Piscinibacter gummiphilus: one gene and its partner. The protein of the gene in region 1 interacts with the protein of each later gene in a pairwise test. Links are inferred from orthologs where the notes say so. Each region holds a gene or a part of one and is shown on either strand. Other genes may lie near its edges.

Region 1 (4,608 bases):
CGGCTACAACCTCGACGGCTGGATGTCGGTGCAGCAGGCCATGATGCGCATCGGCGAACACGACTCCTGGCTCGTCGCGCGCTGGAACTACCTGTCGCTCGCGAGCCGGTTCGACCACGCGTCCGACGTGCCGCGGGCCGGCGACATCGACCGCGCCGACACCGCGTCGGGCCTCGGCATCTCCTACGAATACGACTCGCGCGACAACCTCTTCACGCCCAGCCGCGGCTGGACGGGAGCGATCGACCTGACCTTCTACGACCCGGCCTTCGGCAGCGACACGCGGTTCCAGTCGTACCGCGGCCGCGCGTTCGCGTGGTGGCCGGTCGCGAAGGACGTCGTGGTGGGTGGGCGGGTCGACCTGCGTGCCGTCGAGGGCCGCACGCCGTTCTACATGCTGCCGTACGTCAGCCTGCGCGGCGTGCCCGCGATGCGGCTGCAGGGCACGCGCGCGGGCGTGCTCGAAAGCGAGGTTCGATGGAGCCTCACGCCGCTGTGGGGCGTGGTCGGTTTCGTGGGCGGCGGCCGGGCCTGGGGGCCGCGCACGGACTTCTCCGGGGGCGCCGACACGGTCGCGTACGGTGGGGGCGTGCGCTACCAGGCCGTGACCCGCCTCGGACTGTGGGTGGGCCTCGACTGGGCGAAGAGCACGCAGGACCGGGCCTTCTACATCCAGGTGGGCAACGCCTGGCACTGAGGGGCGGCGGAAGGACCGGGGTCACGGCCCCGCGGAGAAGGCCGCCGCGGCGTCCATCACGTCGTGCGAGGACGACAACCCCATCTGCGCGTCGATCGACGCCACGCCGTGGTCGGCGCCGGCCACGCGCTGGAGCACGAGCCGGCCGCCGCACGAGCTCCACGTGTCCACGTTGCCGCCGCGCGTGAAGGCGCCCTCGGCCAGCGTTCCGCCGCACATCACCGCGGTGCGGGCCTGCTGCTGTCGGAACTCACCGATCATCACGTCGTTGTCCCACGCACGGAAGGACAGGCCGACGAACAGCGGATTGACCGTCCACGTGGCCGCGGCCCAGGCCCCCGCGGTCTGCATCACGTCGTCCCGGTCGCCGACGATGCCGAGGTAGGGCCGTGCGGCGTCGCCCGGCCCGCAGGGCGTGGACGCCCCGTTGTAGAACGACGAAGCCGGTCCGGCGATGGACACGTAGGCATCGAAGGTCATGGGCGATTCGCACCACATGCGGTTGGTCATCACCCCGCCCATCGAGTGGCCCATCAGTGTGAGGTGGGTGAGGCCGAAGTCGGTGCGCAGCCGCGTGGCCAGCGCCTGCAGGAAGGCCTGGTCGTCCACGCCCGAGTTCATCGCGTGGTTCGTCCACGTGGTGGCGCCGGGTTCCGAGGGGAGGCTTTGCCCTTGCGGCACCACGAGCATCACCTGGTGGGCATGGAGCCAGGCCCAGTCGATGGTGGCCATGGACGTCGTGGTCGCGCTGGCGTTGAGGCCCACCTGGTAGGCGATGGCGTTCCGGTTGCCGCCGCCGCCGTGCAGCAGGACGATGGCGCGGCGGGCGCCCGCGGTGCGGTAGACGTCCACCGCGTGCGGGTGTCCGGCCACCTGGAGGGAGAGCAGATCGTCGGTGGCGGCCGGGGCAGGATCGTCGCCGCCTCCGCCGCAGGCGGACAGCAGCAGGGCAAGAGTCCATGCGGCGATGCGCGCGGGTGGTCGGATCAGGTTTTTCGTTCGCATGCCGCCATTGAACGGCTCGCCGGCGCCGCGGGCGAGGACGTTGCACAACGAATTGCGACAGTTCTGCAACATGGCGCGGCCCGTGGCGGCGCGCGCCTACACTGACCTCCCATGCAGGGAAAGCCGCTGATCCTCCTCGTCGACGACGACGCCGAACTCTCGACCATGGTGGCCGCGCTCTTCGCCCGCGAGGGCTGGGACGTCTTCCCGGTGCTCACCGGGGGCGATGGCGAACGGGCCGTCGCCACGCAGCGGCCGGATGCGGTGCTGCTCGACGTGATGCTGCCCGACGCCAACGGCTACGACCTGTGCCGCCGCTGGCGCGCCGCGCATCCGTCGCTGGGCCTGATCATGTTCACGGCCCGCGGCGATCCACTGGACCGCGTGCTGGGCCTCGAGATCGGGGCCGACGACTACCTCGCCAAACCCTTCGAGCCGCGCGAGCTGGTGGCCCGTGTGCGCGCGCTGCTGCGCCGCCAGGCGCCGGGCCGCGGCGACACCGCTTTGCTGCGCTTCGACGGCCTGGCCATCGACCTGCTCAAGCGCGAGGTGCGTGCCGCGGACCGGGTGGTGGCACTGACGAGCGTGGAATTCAAGCTGCTGGCCGCGCTCGCCCAGGCCCCGGGCCGGGCGCTGTCGCGCGCCGGGCTCTGCGCCGCGGTGCAGACCGGTGGCTACCGCCCGCTCGACCGCACGGTGGACGTGCAGGTGGCCCGCCTTCGCCGCAAGCTGCAGGACGCGTCGCCCGGCAAGGCCTGGGTCGAGACCGTGCGTGGCGAAGGCTACGTCTTCGTGCCGCATTGACCGCGATGCCGCGCCGGTTCCCCGACAGCCTCTTCGCCCGCCTGCTGGTGCTGCAGCTGGGCGTGGCTGTGGTGCTGCTCGGCGTGTTCGGTGTGCTGATCTACGTGGAGCGCAACGTCGCGGTGGCGCGGCTCGTCGCGGAACGGTGGGCGCCCGCGCTGCGGCATGCGGCGGGCTGGCCGGGCGCCGCGCCCGATCCGGTGCGGTCGCTGCTGCGCCCGGATGCCCCTCCCGCGCCGCGGCTGCTGCCGCCCTTCGTCACGCCCCGCATGCGCGCGCTGTACGAGGAGCTGGGTCGACGCGGCGTGTCGGTCGACGACGCCTCGCTCGCGCGGAGCCAGTACGGCGTGGTGCTCTGGCTGCGGGTGAGGTCACCGGACGGCACGTCGACCTGGCTCGGCCTGGCCGATGCCGCGCTGCTGCCGCGGGTGCCTGGCCGATTCCTCGCGGCGTTGCTGCTGACCGGGGTGTTCCTGGCCGCGGTCAGCTGGGTGTTCACGCGCCGGCTCACGCGGCCCCTGGAGGCGTTGCGCGCTCGGATGGGGGCGTACCGGCCCGGCGAACCCCTTCCCGAGCCGGTCGCCGCGGCGACCCCCGAGGTGGCCTCCATCGAACGCGCGTATGCCGGGCTGCTGCAGCGCTTCGATCAGCACGAACGCGAACGCGCGCTGCTGCTGGCCGGGGTGTCGCACGACCTGCGCGGGCCGCTCACCCGCATCCGCACCGCGGCCGACCTGCTGCCGGCCGACGAGGCGTCGGCCCCATGGCGCGAGGCCATCGTGCGCAACACGCAGGCGGCCGACCGGCTGATCGAAGGCTTCCTCGACCATGTGCGCGCGGGGGAACTGGCGCTGGACCAGATGGCGGACCTCGCCGCGCTGGCGCATCGCGTCGCCGCGGCCACCGGCCACGGGTCCGACGTGCTCGTGGTCACGGCCCCGCCAGCGCTCGCGTTGGGGCAGACCCATCCGCTGCTGCTCGAACGCCTGATCGCCAACCTGCTCGACAACGCGTTCAAGCACGGGAGGCCGCCGGTCGAGCTGCACGTGCGGGAGGAGGGTGGCCGGGCCGTCATCGAGGTCCTCGACCACGGCCCCGGCATCCCGCCGGACCGGCAGGCCGTGCTGGTGCAGGCCTTCGCGCGCGGCGATGCGGCCCGCGGCAGCCCCGGCACGGGCCTCGGACTCGCGATCGTCGCGCGGGTGGTGGAGCGCATGGGCGGGACCCTCGCGTTCCTGCCGCGCGGCGCACGGCACGCGGTGCGGGTCGAGCTGCCCCGGCACGCGTGACGTGACGCCTACTTCGTGTGGGCCTTGAAGAAGGACCAGATGGCGTCGGTGGCGTCGAACGTGCGGCTCGGCCGATCGCCCCGCAGGCTGCCCGGCCGCCCGCCGGGCCAGGCGTGGCCGTTGTCGCCGACGAGCAGCACCTCCACCTCTCGGCCCGGCGTGCAGCGGTACTGCCAGCGGGTCACGGTGCCGTCGACACGTTCGTCGGGGGCCGGTGCGCAGCCGTTCGCGGCGGCCCAGAAGTCACCCTGGGCCTGCGCCGGCCGCGTGGGCGTGCCGTCCCAGGCGCTGGTGACGCGGCCGCCGGGCGGCCCGCCGGCCGGCGGCACCGACGTGTCGAGCGCGCCGTTGATCATCAGCGCGGCCACCGGCGAGGCGGGCCGGGGTTCGTCGCCGAACACGGTGGCGACCACGGGGGCGATGGCCGCGAACCGGTCGGGCAGCGCGATGCCGAGGCGGTGCACCATCATCCCGCCGTTCGAGAGGCCCGTCGCGTAGACGCGCCGCGTGTCCACGGGCAGGTCGGCGGCGAGCCGGTCCAGCAGCGCACGGACGAAGCCCGTGTCGTCCACCTTGCCGGTCATCGCCGGGCCGCAGCAATGCACGGCGTTCCACGCGAGGAACCTGTGCTCGAAGCGCCCGGTGCCTTCGGGGTAGACCACGATGAACCCCTCGCGCCGCGCCTTCGCGGTGAACCCGGTCATCTCCTCGGCGTTCTCCGCGTTCCCGGCCCCGCCGTGCAGGACCAGCACGAGCGGCACCCGTCCCTCAGGCAGCCGTTCGGGCACGCGGACGGTGTAGTGGCGTTCGATG
Region 2 (4,609 bases), 1.0 Mb from region 1 along the record:
TCCGCTCACGGCACTGAACCCGCTCTACACCGTGGGCCGGCAGCTGACCGAGACGCTGCGCACGCACTTCCCCATGAGCGCGGCGGCGGCGCGGCGCCGGGCCGCGGAGCTGCTCGCCGAGACGGGCATCCCGGGCGCGGCGTCGCGGCTCGACGACCATCCGCACCAGTTCTCGGGCGGCATGCGCCAGCGCGTCGTGATCGCGCTGGCGCTGGCCGGCGAACCCCGCCTCATCGTCGCGGACGAACCCACCACCGCGCTCGACGTGTCGGTGCAGGCCCAGATCACGGCCTTGCTGCGGCGGCTGAGCCGCGAGCGCGGCCTCGCGGTGATGCTGATCACGCACGACATGGGCGTGGTGGCGGACACCTGCGACCGCGTGGCGGTGATGTACGCGGGCCGCATCGCCGAGATCGGCCCGGTGGATGCGATCGTCGGCCGCCCCGGCCATCCCTACACGTCGGGGCTGATGGGCGCGATCCCGGGTCTGGCCTCCCCGCGCGAGCGGCTCGTGCAGATCGACGGCACGATGCCGCGCCTCACGGCCATCCCCTCGGGCTGCGCGTTCCATCCGCGGTGCCCCCGCGTGTTCGAGCCGTGTGCCGGCCGGCGGCCCGACCTGATGCCGGCGGGGGCGACCCGTGCGGCCTGCTGGCTGCACGAAAGGGGAGGGGCATGAGTTCGCCCGTGGTCGAAGCCGTCGACCTGTCCAAGCAGTTCGCGCTGCCCGACGCGTGGTGGCGGCGCGCCCTCGGGCGGCCGCCGCGGCGCGCGCTGCAGGCCGTGGCCGACGTGTCGTTCTCGATCGAGCGGGGGAAGACTTTCGGCCTCGTCGGCGAGTCCGGGTCCGGCAAGACCACGGTGGGCCGGCTGATGGTGGGCCTGCACGCGCCGAGCGGCGGGGAGGTGCGCATCGGCGGCCGGCCGTTCGCGCCGGCGCTGCGCCGCCAGGTGCAGATGGTGTTCCAGGACCCGTACGCGAGCCTCAACCCGCGCTGGACCGTGCGCGAGATCGTCGGCGAGCCGCTGCGCGAGCAGCAGCGCGGCATGGGCCGCGCGGAGCGCCACGTGCGGGTGGGCGAGCTGCTCGCGGCGGTGGGCCTGTCGGCCGACGACGGGGCGCGGTTCCCGCACCAGTTCTCGGGCGGGCAACGTCAGCGCATCTCGATCGCGCGGGCGCTGGCCACCGATCCGTCGTTCCTCGTGTGCGACGAGCCCACGTCGGCACTCGACGTGTCCGTGCAGGCGCAGGTGCTCAACCTGATGAAGGACCTGCAGCGGGAGCGCGGGGTCGCCTACCTGTTCATCTCGCACAACCTCGCGGTGGTGCGGCACGTGAGCGACGAAGTGGGGGTGATGTACGCCGGCCGGCTGGTCGAGCGGTCACCGGCGGCGGCGATCTTCGCGAGGCCGCGTCATCCGTACACGCGGCTGCTGCTCGAGGCCGTGCCCGGTCGGCGGCGCGACGGCGACGCGCCGCCGCAGGGCGAGATGCCCGACCCGTTCGATCCGCCGGCCGGGTGTGCCTTCCATCCACGTTGCCCGCTGGCCAACGAACGGTGCCGCCTGGAACGGCCGCGGCTGCTGCCGGCGGCCGATGGCGTGCAGGTGGCCTGCCACGCCGTGGCGGAAGGGCGGGACTGATCAGCCCTGCGGAATCAGCCGCTCGGCGGCGAACAGCTCGGCCGGATTCTCGCGTTCGCGGATGAGCCACGCCTGCGAGCCCGACACCAGCACCTCGGCCGCGCGGCCACGGGTGTTGTAGTTGCTGGCCATGCTCATGCCGTAGGCGCCCGCGGACAGGACGGCCACGAAGTCGCCGGAGGCGACGGCCAGGTCGCGGTCGCGTCCGAGCCAGTCGCCCGATTCGCACACCGGGCCCACCACGTCGCAGTGCGTTGCCGGCACGTCGTCGCGCGTCACGCACGGCACGATGCCCATGAAGGCCTCGTACATGGCGGGGCGGGCGAGGTCGTTCATCGCGGCGTCGACGATGCAGAAGTTCTTCTGCTCGCCGGGCTTCAGGTACAGCACCTCGCTGACCAGCACGCCGGCGTTGCCCACGAGCGAGCGGCCCGGCTCGAAGAGCACCTTGCGGTGGCCATGGCCGCGCGCGTCGATGCGGGCCAGCAGTTGCTGGACGAGCGTCTCGGCGGACGGCGGGGTTTCGTCGGTGTAGGTGATGCCGAGCCCGCCACCGAGGTCGAGGTGGTGGACGGGCACACCCGCGGCCTCCACGGCCTCGACCAGGTCGAGCACGCGGTCGAGGGCGTCGAGGTACGGCGTGGTGTCGGTGATCTGGGAGCCGATGTGGCAGTCGATGCCGGCGACTTCGAGGCCGGGCAGGGCGGCCGCGCGCCGGTACGTGGCGAGCGCCCGTTCGTGGGCGATGCCGAACTTGTTGCCCTTCAGGCCCGTGGAGATGTACGGGTGCGTGCCGGCGTCGACGTCCGGGTTCACGCGCAGGCTCACGCGGGCGGTGCGGCCGAGGCCGCTCGCGACGTCGGACAGCAGCTCGAGCTCGGCCTCGCTCTCGACGTTGAAGCACATCACGCCGGCCTCGAGGGCGTGCCGCATCTCGGCGCGCGTCTTGCCGATGCCGGAGAACACGACCTTCGCCGCATCGCCGCCGGCCGCGAGCACGCGGTGCAGCTCGCCCGACGAGACGATGTCGAAGCCGCAGCCGGCCTGCGCGAACACCTGCAGCACGGCCAGGTTCGAGTTCGCCTTCACGGCGTAGCAGACGAGGTGGTCTCGGCCCTTCAGCGCGCGCTGGTAGGCGGACAGCGCGGCCAGCATCGACGCCTTCGAGTAGACGTACAGCGGCGTGCCGAAGCGGCGCGCGAGGTCGGCGACGGCCAGGTCTTCGATGAAGAGCTGGGGGCCGCGGTAGGCGAGGTGCGGGGAGCCGGGAAGGGTCATGGTGGAGGCGGTCATTGCGGCGCGGACGCCGTGAGGAGCGGGGGCGGCGGGGCCACGGCCGGGGAATCGGTGGGGGAGAGGGCGGGCGGCGCGGCCGGCGACGTGACGGGACGCACCGGCGGGCGCTGCAGCTGCTGACCCTCGCGCAGGCTCAGCGGGCCCTTCTGGCCGCACGCGGCGACGGAGCCGAGCACGAGCGCCAGCGCCATCACCGGCAATGGGCCCTTTCGCAACGCCGCGAGCAGGCGGGCCGGTACACTGGAATGCTGTTGCAACATGCAGTGAATTCTACCGGGCCATGACCGCTGACCTCGTTCCCACGCCGCTCACCGATGCCGAGTTCCACACCCTCACCGGCGAGGTGCTGGCGTCCATCGAAAGCACGGTCGACCAATGGCTGGAGGATGACGTGGTGGACATCGACGCGCACCGCACCGGCGGGCTGCTCGAGCTCAAGCTGCCCAACGGCAGCCACCTCGTGCTGAACACGCAGCCGCCGCTGCACGAACTGTGGCTGGCGGCCCGGTCGGGTGGCTTCCACTACAAGCACGTGTCGGGCCGCTGGCTCGACCGCACCGGCCGCGAGCTGTTCGAGGCCCTGTCGGCCTGTGCAAGCGAGCAGGCCGGGGTGCCGCTGCAGTTCAAGCCGCCGCGCTGAGCGGCGGATTCGAAGGGGCGGCGGGCCGTGACGGCCCGCATCCGCCGCGCCGACCCGCTCAGTTCTTGAACAGGTCGAGGATGCCCTTCTTCTCTTCCTCGCTGGGTGCTGCCGGCAGCTTGTCGTCGAGACCGAGGCTGCTGACGCCCGAGCCGTGGGTGTACTCCTCGTAGTACCACTCGCCGCCCTGGTTCACGAGGCCGCCCGGCGCCGAGGGTTCCTCGACGGGCACGCCCTTGAGCGTGGTGGCCATGAAGTCGATCCAGACCGGCAACGCGAGGCCGCCGCCCGTTTCGCGGGCGCCCAGCTTGCGCGGTGTGTCGTAGCCGATCCACACGGCTGCCACGATCGTCTTCTGGTAGCCGACGAACCACGCGTCGAGCGCGTCGTTGGTGGTGCCGGTCTTGCCGTAGATGTCGGGGCGCTTCAGCGTGCCCTGCGCGCGGGCCGCCGTGCCGGAGCGGGTGACTTCCTGCAGCAGGCTGGACATCACGAACGCATTGCGGGCGTCGATGGTGCGGGTGGAGTCGTCGAGCGGCTGCGGCTTCGCCTCGGTGAGCACCTTGCCCTTCGAGTCGGTCACCTTGCTGATCAGGTACGGGTTCAGGCGGTAGCCTCCGTTCGCGAACACGCCGTAGGCGCTGGCCATCTGCATGGGCGTGACCGACCCGGCACCCAGCGCCATGGTCAGGTAGGCGGGGTGCTTGTCGGCCTCGAAGCCGAACCGCGTGACCCAGTCCTGCGCGTAGGCCGGGGTGATGGACTGCAGGATGCGGATCGAGATCATGTTCTTCGACTTCGCCAGGCCCCGGCGCATCGACATCGGGCCGTCGAACGTGCCGTCGTAGTTCTTCGGCTCCCACGGCTGGCTGCCGGTGGACCCCGCGTTGAAGAACAGCGGCGCGTCGTTGATCACCGTGGCCGGGGTGAAGCCCTTCTCGAGCGAGGCCGAGTAGATGAACGGCTTGAAGCTCGAACCCGGCTGGCGCCAGGCCTGCGTCACGTGGTTGAACTTGTTCTTCGCATAGT

What was found.
Region 2: the proteins of A4W93_RS10340 (region 1) and lysA interact in binary tests that used the Escherichia coli proteins (3 or more experiments, as listed by UniProt). The link is inferred for Piscinibacter gummiphilus from one-to-one orthologs.

What each region holds. Positions count from the first base shown.
Region 1 is NZ_CP015118.1:2,269,021-2,273,628, forward strand. Bases 740-3,659 are described here. They hold A4W93_RS10340 (response regulator transcription factor), read left to right. Parts: upstream 740-1,813; coding sequence 1,814-2,506; downstream 2,507-3,659. Other genes in these bases: A4W93_RS10335 (alpha/beta hydrolase family protein), read right to left, coding at 740-1,702; A4W93_RS10345 (ATP-binding protein), read left to right, coding at 2,512-3,659. In the rest of the region: A4W93_RS10330 (BamA/TamA family outer membrane protein), read left to right, coding at 1-697; more of A4W93_RS10335, read right to left, coding at 719-739; more of A4W93_RS10345, read left to right, coding at 3,660-3,795; A4W93_RS10350 (extracellular catalytic domain type 1 short-chain-length polyhydroxyalkanoate depolymerase), read right to left, coding at 3,804-4,608. UniProt on the Escherichia coli protein: Response regulator member of the two-component regulatory system CpxA/CpxR which responds to envelope stress response by activating expression of downstream genes including cpxP, degP, dsbA and ppiA.
Region 2 is NZ_CP015118.1:1,267,554-1,272,162, forward strand. Bases 784-3,704 are described here. They hold lysA (diaminopimelate decarboxylase), read right to left. Parts: upstream 2,923-3,704; coding sequence 1,645-2,922; downstream 784-1,644. Other genes in these bases: A4W93_RS05760 (ABC transporter ATP-binding protein), read left to right, coding at 784-1,644; A4W93_RS05770 (lipoprotein), read right to left, coding at 2,934-3,200; cyaY (iron donor protein CyaY), read left to right, coding at 3,221-3,580; A4W93_RS05780 (penicillin-binding protein 1A), read right to left, coding at 3,639-3,704. Also shown: A4W93_RS05755 (ABC transporter ATP-binding protein), read left to right, coding at 1-679; more of A4W93_RS05760, read left to right, coding at 676-783; more of A4W93_RS05780, read right to left, coding at 3,705-4,609. UniProt on the Escherichia coli protein: Specifically catalyzes the decarboxylation of meso-diaminopimelate (meso-DAP) to L-lysine. Is not active against the DD- or LL-isomers of diaminopimelate.